One region of the Actinoplanes sp. 13 genome, then DNA from elsewhere that is predicted to be linked to it. Evidence: riboswitches for the same ligand, from Rfam matches in the RefSeq annotation. Region 1 holds a riboswitch; each other region holds the start of a gene.

What was found. A riboswitch is a leader RNA that binds a small molecule or an ion and turns the genes downstream of it on or off. The one in region 1 is predicted to bind cobalamin.
Region 2: another riboswitch for cobalamin. It lies ahead of AC0NH5_RS22905 (ABC transporter substrate-binding protein); the one in region 1 lies ahead of AC0NH5_RS39115 (ribonucleoside-diphosphate reductase subunit alpha).
Region 3: another riboswitch for cobalamin. It lies ahead of AC0NH5_RS36895 (VWA domain-containing protein); the one in region 1 lies ahead of AC0NH5_RS39115 (ribonucleoside-diphosphate reductase subunit alpha).
Region 4: another riboswitch for cobalamin. It lies ahead of cobN (cobaltochelatase subunit CobN); the one in region 1 lies ahead of AC0NH5_RS39115 (ribonucleoside-diphosphate reductase subunit alpha).

What each region holds. Positions count from the first base shown of each region.
Region 1 is NZ_JBVYOQ010000038.1:27,565-29,757, forward strand. Features, by position in the region: gene AC0NH5_RS39105 ((2Fe-2S)-binding protein) at 1-295, shown strand, start outside; gene AC0NH5_RS39110 (hypothetical protein) at 375-716, shown strand; cobalamin riboswitch at 766-975, shown strand; gene AC0NH5_RS39115 (ribonucleoside-diphosphate reductase subunit alpha) at 1,087-2,193, shown strand, end outside.
Region 2 is NZ_JBVYOQ010000012.1:4,928-7,120, reverse strand. Features, by position in the region: gene AC0NH5_RS22910 (FecCD family ABC transporter permease) at 1-268, opposite strand, end outside; gene AC0NH5_RS22905 (ABC transporter substrate-binding protein) at 265-1,185, opposite strand; cobalamin riboswitch at 1,268-1,416, opposite strand; gene lepB (signal peptidase I) at 1,421-2,089, opposite strand; gene AC0NH5_RS22895 (PadR family transcriptional regulator) at 2,086-2,193, opposite strand, start outside.
Region 3 is NZ_JBVYOQ010000032.1:63,467-65,659, forward strand. Features, by position in the region: gene AC0NH5_RS36890 (gluconokinase) at 1-666, shown strand, start outside; cobalamin riboswitch at 840-963, shown strand; gene AC0NH5_RS36895 (VWA domain-containing protein) at 1,020-2,193, shown strand, end outside.
Region 4 is NZ_JBVYOQ010000001.1:120,418-122,610, reverse strand. Features, by position in the region: gene AC0NH5_RS00500 (precorrin-3B synthase) at 1-597, opposite strand, end outside; cobalamin riboswitch at 678-801, shown strand; gene cobN (cobaltochelatase subunit CobN) at 836-2,193, shown strand, end outside.

The sequences.
Region 1 (2,193 bases):
GGGCAACGTGGCGTCGGCGCTGGGCGGGGCGGCCGGCATGATCGCCGACGCGGAGCCCGGGGTGGCGGAGCGGGCCGCGGCGGTCGTGGCGGCGGCGCTGCAGGTGCCGCCCCTGCGGGGGGCCGCGGATCTCATCCGGCCGGATCCCGCGCGGGAACGCTGGTTCCTGGTGCGCCGCAACTGCTGTCTGTACTACCGGATTCCGGGCGGCGGCACCTGCGGCGACTGTGTGCTCACCCCGGAGGACGCGCGCCGTCGCACGTGGGCGGCGGTGCTGGCGCGGGGACCGGCGTGAACGGGTCGTCCGGTCGTACCCGCAGAATGGTTTTGGCGAAAGAGGTCGAGTGGGCGAGAACAGCCTTGCCGGTTGCACGGTGACGGTGTGCCGGGACTGTTGCTGCGGCAGCGTGGGGAAACATCCGGCGGTGGATCACGCCGGGCAGGTGGAGCGGTTGCGGGAGGCGATGGGTGCGGATCATCGGGTACGCACCAGCCTGTGCCTGGACGCATGCGCGCAGTCGAACGTCGTGGTCGTGCATCCGGCGCCGGCCGCACGCAGGCGGGGCGCTCGTCCGGTGTGGTTCGGGCTGGTCCTCGACGACGTGATCGTCACCGACATCGCTGCCTGGGTGCGCGACGGCGGGCCGGGTATCGCCACGATGCCCGCGCCGCTGACGCTCTCGGTCATCCGGGCGCCGGCAGGTCAGTCCGGGTGATCTTCGTCCGACACACCATGTGGGTATGACTTTTCCGTAGCCACCCAGATATGGTGTGCCACGCAGCTGGTTCGACCGGCCCTGTCAACGGGCCGGCCGAGGCAACAGGGAACCCGGTGGGAAACCGGGACTGCCCCGCAGCGGTGAGTGGGAACGACAGCCGTCATGAAGCACTGGGCGCGAGCCTGGGAAGCGACGGCCAGTAGGAGCGAGCAGGACGCCCACGAGTCCGAAGACCTGCCAGCGCGCCGCACGCACCGCGTGTGGCGGTCGAAGGCCGCGTGGGACGGCCGACGCCAGTTCGGCCCCGGCTGCCCGCGTGCGCCGGGGACGGTGGTGTCTGCCTCCCGCGTGCTCGCGAGGAGAGGGCATGACACTCACACCGGACAAAACCGTGCTGCCGGAGCAGCGCCGGCACGCGATGCGGGTGCGCAAACGCAACGGCGACCTGGAGCCGGTCGACGTCAACAAGATCGTCAAGGCGGTCGAGCGGTGGGTCGCCGACCTGGACGAGGTGGACCCGCTGCGGGTGGCCACCCGGACGATCAGCGGCCTCTACGACGGCGCGACCACCGCCGAGCTGGACAAACTGTCGATCCAGACGGCCGCCGAACTGATCGGCGAGGAGCCGCAGTACTCCAAGTTGGCCGCGCGGCTGCTCGCCGCGTGCGTCGACGAGGAGGTCCGGGAGCAGGGCGTCACCAGCTTCAGCGAGTCGATCCGCCTGGGACACGCGCAGGGCCTGATCGGTGACGGCACCGCGGAGTTCGTCGCGGCCCACGCCACGGTGCTGGACGCGGCTGTGGACGTGGACGGTGACCTGCGGTTCGAGTACTTCGGCCTGCGCACGGTCGCCGACCGGTACCTGCTGCGGCACCCCACCACCCGGGCCGTCATCGAGACACCGCAGCACTGGCTGATGCGGGTCGCCTGCGGCCTGTCGCAGAACGCCGCGGAGGCCACCGGGTTCTACCGGCTGATGTCGTCGCTGGCGTACCTGCCCAGCTCACCGACGCTGTTCAACTCCGGCACCCGGCACACCCAGATGTCGTCGTGCTTCCTGGTCGACTCGCCGAAGGACGAGCTCGACTCGATCTACGAGCGGTACCACCAGGTCGCGAAGCTGTCGAAGTTCTCCGGCGGCATCGGCATCTCGTGGAGCCGGGTCCGCGGGCGCGGCGCCCTCATCCGGGGCACCAACGGCAAGTCGAACGGCATCGTGCCGTTCCTGAAGACCCTGGACGCCGGGGTGGCGGCGGTCAACCAGGGCGGCCGGCGCAAGGGGGCGGCCTGCGTCTATCTGGAGCCGTGGCACCCGGACGTCGAGGAGTTCCTGGAACTGCGGGACAACACCGGCGAGGAGTCCCGGCGCACGCACAACCTGAACCTGGCGAACTGGATCCCGGACGAGTTCATGCGCCGGGTCGAGGCGGACGGCGAGTGGTCGCTGATCGACCCGTCGGACGCGCCGGAACTG
Region 2 (2,193 bases), on a different contig from region 1:
CGCCGGCCAGCGCCAGCATCGCCCCGACCAGCAGCCCGAGCACCACGCGCGGCAGGCGCAGCTGGAGCAGGATCGAGATCTCCCGCTCGGTCAGGCCGCTGTCCAGGCGTACCCCGGGAAGTTGATTGATCATCTCCAGCGCGACGCCGCCGGGCGGCAGCGGCACCGTCCCGAACGCACATCCGGCGATCGCCGCGACCAGCACGGTCAGCACGCCGGCCGCGAGCCAGGCCGGGCGCAGGCCGGCCGGCCTGCGCCGATCCGTCATGAGGGAACCTTGCCCACCGAATCCGCGACGGCCTGGACGAGATCGACGGTACGCGGGCCCCAGCGCGACGCGATGTCGTCGTCGAGCGGGTAGACCTGTCCCTTCTGGACCGCGGTGACCGCCGACCAGCCGCTGCGCGCCTTCACCGTGTCGGCGGACTGCTTGCAGCACTTCACGTCGGCCAGGAAGATCGTGTCCGGGTTCGCCTTGACCAGCGCCTCCTGCGCCATCTGCGGGTACCCGCCGAGCGCGCCGTCCGGATCGGCGGAATCGGCCACATTGGTCATGCCGAAGAGGGTGAAGACCGAACCGACGAAGGTCTTCGAGGTGGCGGTGTAGAGATCCGGGCTCAGTTCGTAGTAATAGCTGAGCGGCTTGCTCCGGGCGGGCACGGTCTTGACGATCCCGTCGATCTTCGCCGCCATGTCCGCGCTGACCTTCTCGGCCTCGGCCCGGTGACCGGTCAGCGTGCCGAGGTCGCCGATCTGCTGGTACGTGTCGTCCAACGATTTCGCGGCCGGGGTCAGGAGCACCGGAATATCCAGCTTGTCGAGTTGGGACACGATGTTGTCGGTGTCGTTGGAGAGCACCACGAGATCCGGGTCCTTCGCGGCGACCGCTTCAGCGTTCGGCTTGAAACCGGAGAGATCGGTCCGGGGCGCCTCGGCCGGGAAGCTCGACTGGTCGTCCACGGCTGTGACCTGCGGCCCCGCGCCGATCGCGAAGAGCATCTCGGTGGCGGTCGGGCTGAGCGAGACGATCTTGTCGGGCCGGGCGCCGAGAGTCACCGTTCCCACCGTGACCGGGTACGACGCACCGGCACCGGGTGCGGTGGCGGTGGGCTCCTGGCTGTCGCCGGCGCATCCGCCGAGCATCAGTACGGTGACCGCCGCAGCGGTGCTGAGCAGGCGTTTCATAGGTCCTCCTGTCGGCCGGGCTTGTGGTGCTTCGCCGACAGGAGCCAACGCCGGCCCCGCCCGCGAGGCGCCCCTCCCCGGGAGCGCTGAATCGCGACCGGCGCCCAGGCGACCTGGCTAGACCTCGAGAACGAGGGATCACAGTTGCGGGACAGCTCCGGTTTCTCACCGGCTTCGCTGCGGCGCGGTCAAGGAAACGCTAACCCACCGACCGGCCGCGGCGACATCTGCCCGTCTAGCCGATCCGTACGATTCGTCCTTCGACGGAATCCCGGCCGAACGTGCCCCAGTGCCGGGAATCTTGCGCGACGTCACGATTGTCGCCGAGGACATAGACCCCGCCGGCGACGACTGTGACCGGATCACATTCGGTCCGGGTTTCGGCGGCCAGGTAAGGCTCGTCGATCGGGGCGCCGTCGCGGAACACCCGGCCGTCCCGGCACTCGATCCGGTCGCCGGAGATGCCGATCACCCGTCGCTCGGTGGTGAACCCCGGTGTGCCGGGGACCGGGAGCACCACGATGTCACCCCGGTCGATGCCGGTCAGCCGGAAGGTGACCTTGTCCAGCACGTGCCGGCTGGCGGCGTCCATGGTGGGCTCCATGCCGGAACTGGGCACGTACTGCACGGTCAGCGCGAACTGGTCGATCAGCACGGCGGCGACGGCGAGAGACGCCGCCGCGGTGGCCAACTTCATGGGGGTACGCACGGACGCGTACCGCTCGCGGCCGGCCACCCGCAGGCCGCCCACGGCCCAGCGCAGCGCAGCGCGATTGCCGCTGATCTGATCGAACTCAGCCAGCACCGCTTCACCCCACGGTCCGCCGCGATTCCGGCGGCCGCGGACCGCGAAGGTGAGCAGGCGGCGGGTGGCGGCCCGGACCCGACCGTCGGCGGCGCTCATGCCGGCCGCACCCTGGACGCCGCTCCGGTCCTGCGGGACTTCGCCGCCGCCTCGGCCAGACGGGCCTTGGCCAGGGCGATCCCATCGCCGGTGAGCCGATAGGT
Region 3 (2,193 bases), on a different contig from region 1:
AACGCCGGCTCGGTGGTGCGCTGGGCCGCCCACGCCATGACCGAGGCCGGGGCGGCCGGTGAGGCGGCCGACGACCGCGACGCCGACCTGCTCCGCGAGGCGGCCGAGGTGGAGCCCGGCAGCGAGGGCCTGCTCTGCCTGCCATACCTGCTGGGCGAACGGGCCCCGTGGTGGCGGCCCGGGATGCGCGGCGCCTATCTGGGGCTGCGCCGCGAGCACGGCCGGCCGCACCTGGTCCGGGCCGCCGTCGAGGGCGTCTGCCAGCAGCTGGCCCTGGTCCGTGACTCGTTCGACGCGGAGGGGCACCCGATCACCGAGATCCGGGCCACCGGCGGGGCGGTCGCCTCCGACCTGTGGGTCGATGTGCTGGCCGCGGCGATGGACCTGCCGGTCGCGGTGGCCGACACTCCGGAGGGCACCGGGCTGGGTGCCTGCCTGCTGGCCTGGCACGCCCTCGGGTCACTGCCCGACCTGGACCAGGCGGCCGCGCTGGTGCCGGCCCGCGAGCCGGTGCAGCCGGACCCGGTGGCGGCCGAGCTCTACCAACGGTGGCGGCCGTTGGTGGAGCGTTCCGCGCTGGCGGTGCTGGACGTGGTCACCGAGTTGGACCGGCTCGCCCCGGAGCCGCTGCCGAGCACCGAGAAGGCCGTCGGCCGAGGAGCCTGACCCGCACCCCCGTGTGTGAAGTTGCGGTCCGATTCGAGCCGCCGTGGTGGCCCGGTTGTGTGTGAAGTTGCGGTCCGATTCGAGCCGCAACTCCACACACCGGGGCGGGGTGACGGAACCCGCGTTGACGGGCGGCCCGGCGGTAGGAAAGAGTGACCGGCGAGCGGTTGCGGAGGAACCCGGTGCGAGTCCGGGACGGTCCCGCCACTGTGACCGGGGAGCGACCCGCTACCCAGCGCCACGGCCTGCGACGGCCGGAAGGCGAGCGGGAGACGTCGATCCGGGAGTCAGGAGACTCCGGCCGCTCGTGCCAACCGACGCGCGGGCGTGGACACCCGCCGGAAGGGATCTCCGTGACGAGTCCGTACCCGTTCTCGGCCGTGGTCGGCCTCGACGACCTGCGCCTGGCGCTCCTGCTCACCGCCGTCTCACCCGCCGTCGGCGGGGTGCTGGTGCGCGGCGAGAAGGGCACCGCCAAGAGCACCGTCGTCCGTGCCCTCGCCGCCCTGCTGCCCGAGGTCACGGTGGTGCCGGGCTGCCGGTTCGCCTGCGACCCCGGCGCACCCGACCCGGGCTGCCCGGACGGCCCGCACCCGGCGGCCGGGCCGGCCGCCGCGCGACCCGCCACCCTGGTGGAGCTGCCCGTCGGCGCCACCGAGGACCGGGTGGTCGGCACGCTGGACCTGCAGCGCGCGCTCAGCGACGGGGTCAAGGCCTACGAGCCCGGCCTGCTCGCCGCCGCCCACCGCGGCGTGCTCTACGTCGACGAGGTCAACCTGCTTCCCGACCACCTGGTCGACCTGCTGCTGGACGCCGCCGCGATGGGCCGCGCGCACGTCGAGCGCGACGGCGTCTCGGTCAAGCACGCCGCCCGGTTCCTGCTGGTCGGCACCATGAACCCGGAGGAGGGCGAGCCGCGCCCGCAGCTCGTCGACCGGTTCGGCCTGGTGGTCACGGTGGCCGCGCCCCGCGACGCGGCGCTGCGCGCCGAGGTGGTGCGCCGCCGCCTCGCCTACGAGTTGGATCCCGCCGGTTTCGCGACCCGCTTCACCGGCGCCGAGCGTGACCTCGCCGCCCGGATCGCCGCGGCCCGCGCCCAGCTGCCGTCGGTCACCCTGCCCGACACCGAGCTCGACCGGATCGCCCGGGTGTGCCTCGCCTACGGCGTCGACGGGATGCGCGCCGACATCGTGGTGGCCCGCTGCGCGGTGGCGCTGGCAGCCTGGCACGGCCGGACCGTGGTCACCGCGGACGACGTGCGCGACGCCGCCCGCCTGGCCCTGCCGCACCGCCGCCGCACCGATCCGCTGGATCCGCCCGGCACCGATGAGCAGAAGCTGGAGGAGGCCCTCGCCGAGGCCGAACGCCAGGCCGAGGAGGACCGGGCCGAGCAGGAACGCCAGACCGCGGACGCCGACCGTGACGCCGCCGACCCGGCTGCCGGCTCGGACGCCGCCGGTCCGGACGGCAACCCGAACGGCTCGGCGGAACACGGCGACGATCCTGACGGTGACGGACCGCCTGACG
Region 4 (2,193 bases), on a different contig from region 1:
CCGCCACGCCGCCGGGCCGGCACCGCGCTGCGCCTCCCGCTCGGCCAGGAACGCGTGCGCGGCGGTCACCAGCGTCGGTGCGACCCGCTCGGCAGTGACCCGCAGACCGGTGTCGTGACCGGCGAACCGGATCGCGAAGCAGTCGCCCGACCAGACGGCGGCGACGTCGGCGGCGAGCGGCACGTGACCGATCGCGAACAGGAACTTCCCGGGCAGGCGGGCCAGCTCGGGATCGGCGAGGATCGCTGCGTCGAGCGCCCGGACCAGGTGCCGTTCTCGCGCGCCGGCCAACGGGGGCGCCGCTATGTTGCGTACCGCGTCGTGGGCCGGCGAAGGCAGCAGCCCCGCCTCCCGCAAGCCCGCCGCCAAGACCTCTGTGTCCCCCGCTCGAAGTGCTCTGAGCTGGAGGTTCGCCCGTGAGGTCACCTCCAGGCAGCCGTCGCCGAACTCCTCGGCCAGCGCCCGCAGAGTGCCCAGCTGAGCGCCGGTCACCTCGCCCCCGGGCAGCCGGACGCGCGCCAGCAGCCCGTCGGCGGCGGCGTGCAGCCGCAGCGCGCCCGGGCAGGCGTCGACGTCGGAGGAGCGGGGGGAGGTCACCGTGCGGATACTACGACCGGTCACCGTGCCGGGTGCATCCTCGGGTCGGCAGCATCACAGCCGGAGCTGTCACCGGCATCGAGTAGCGTGTCTGAGAACGGCGGCGACGCCGCGGAGGAAGCCGGTGCGATTCCGGCGCGGTCCCGCCACTGTCACCGGGCGTCTCGCCCGGGAGCCAGGAACTCCGGTCGCCGTGATCTCTACTACCCGGGGCGCGGACCCCGAGGGGAGCGCACGCGTGTTTCTGCTGCTGTCGACGTCCGACACCGACCTGCTCAGCGCCCGGGCCAGCGGCTCGGCCTGGCGGCTGGCGAACCCGGCCCGGACCTCGGTGGACGACCTGCCCGCCCTGCTCGACGGGGTCTCGCTGGTCGTGGTGCGGATCCTGGGCGGGCGCCGGGCCTGGGAAGAGGGCCTGGACACGCTGCTCGGCGGCGAGACCCCGGTGGTCGTGCTCGGCGGTGAGCAGGCGCCGGACGCCGATCTGATGAAGCTCTCCACGGTGCCGGCCGGTGTAGCGGCGGACGCCCACGTGTACCTGGCGCAGGGCGGCTCCGCCAACCTGGCCGCGTTGCACGACTTCCTCTCCGACACGGTGCTGCTGACCGGCAACGGGTTCGCGCCCGCCGAAGCCGCGCCGCAGTGGGGCGTCCTGCCGCGGAAGTCGGGGGAGGGCTCACCGACGGTCGCGGTCCTCTATTACCGCGCTCACCACATGGCCGGGAACACCGCGTTCGTCGAGGCCCTCTGCCAGGCGATCGAGGCGAAGGGCGGCCGGGCGCTGCCGATCTACACGGCCTCGCTGCGGACCGCGCCGGACGACCTGCTCGCCGAGCTGCGCAAGGCGGACGCTCTGGTGGTGACGGTGCTGGCGGCCGGCGGGACGAAACCGGCGACCGCCTCGGCCGGTGGCGACGACGAGGCGTGGGACGTCGGGGTGCTCGCCGACCTGGACGTGCCGATCCTGCAGGGGCTGTGCCTGACCAGCTCGCGGGCGACGTGGGAGGCCAGCGACGACGGGCTGTCGCCGCTGGACGCGGCCACCCAGGTGGCGATCCCCGAGTTCGACGGGCGGATCATCACGGTGCCGTTCTCGTTCAAGGAGATCGACCCGGACGGTCTGTCGGTCTACGTGGCCGACCCGGAACGGGCCGCCCGGGTGGCCGGCATCGCGCTGGCGCACGCCCGGCTGCGGCACGTGCCGCCCGCCGACCGCCGAATCGCGCTGATGCTGTCGGCCTACCCGACGAAGCACTCGCGGATCGGCAACGCGGTCGGTCTCGACACCCCTGCCTCGACGGTCGCGTTGCTGGCCGCCCTCGCCGGCCGGGGTTACCGGATCGGGAACTTCGGCTCCTACGACGGCGACGGGCTGATGCACACGCTCATCGCGGCCGGCGGGCAGGACCCGGACTGGCTCACCGAGGAGCAGCTGGCGACGAACCCGGTGCGGATCTCCGGCGACCGTTACCGGCAGTGGTTCTCAGGCCTGCCGGCCGACTTCCGGCAGAGCGTGGAGCAGCACTGGGGCCCGGCGCCGGGTGAGCTCTACGTGGACGGCGGCGACATCGTACTGGCGGCGCTGCGCGACGAGAA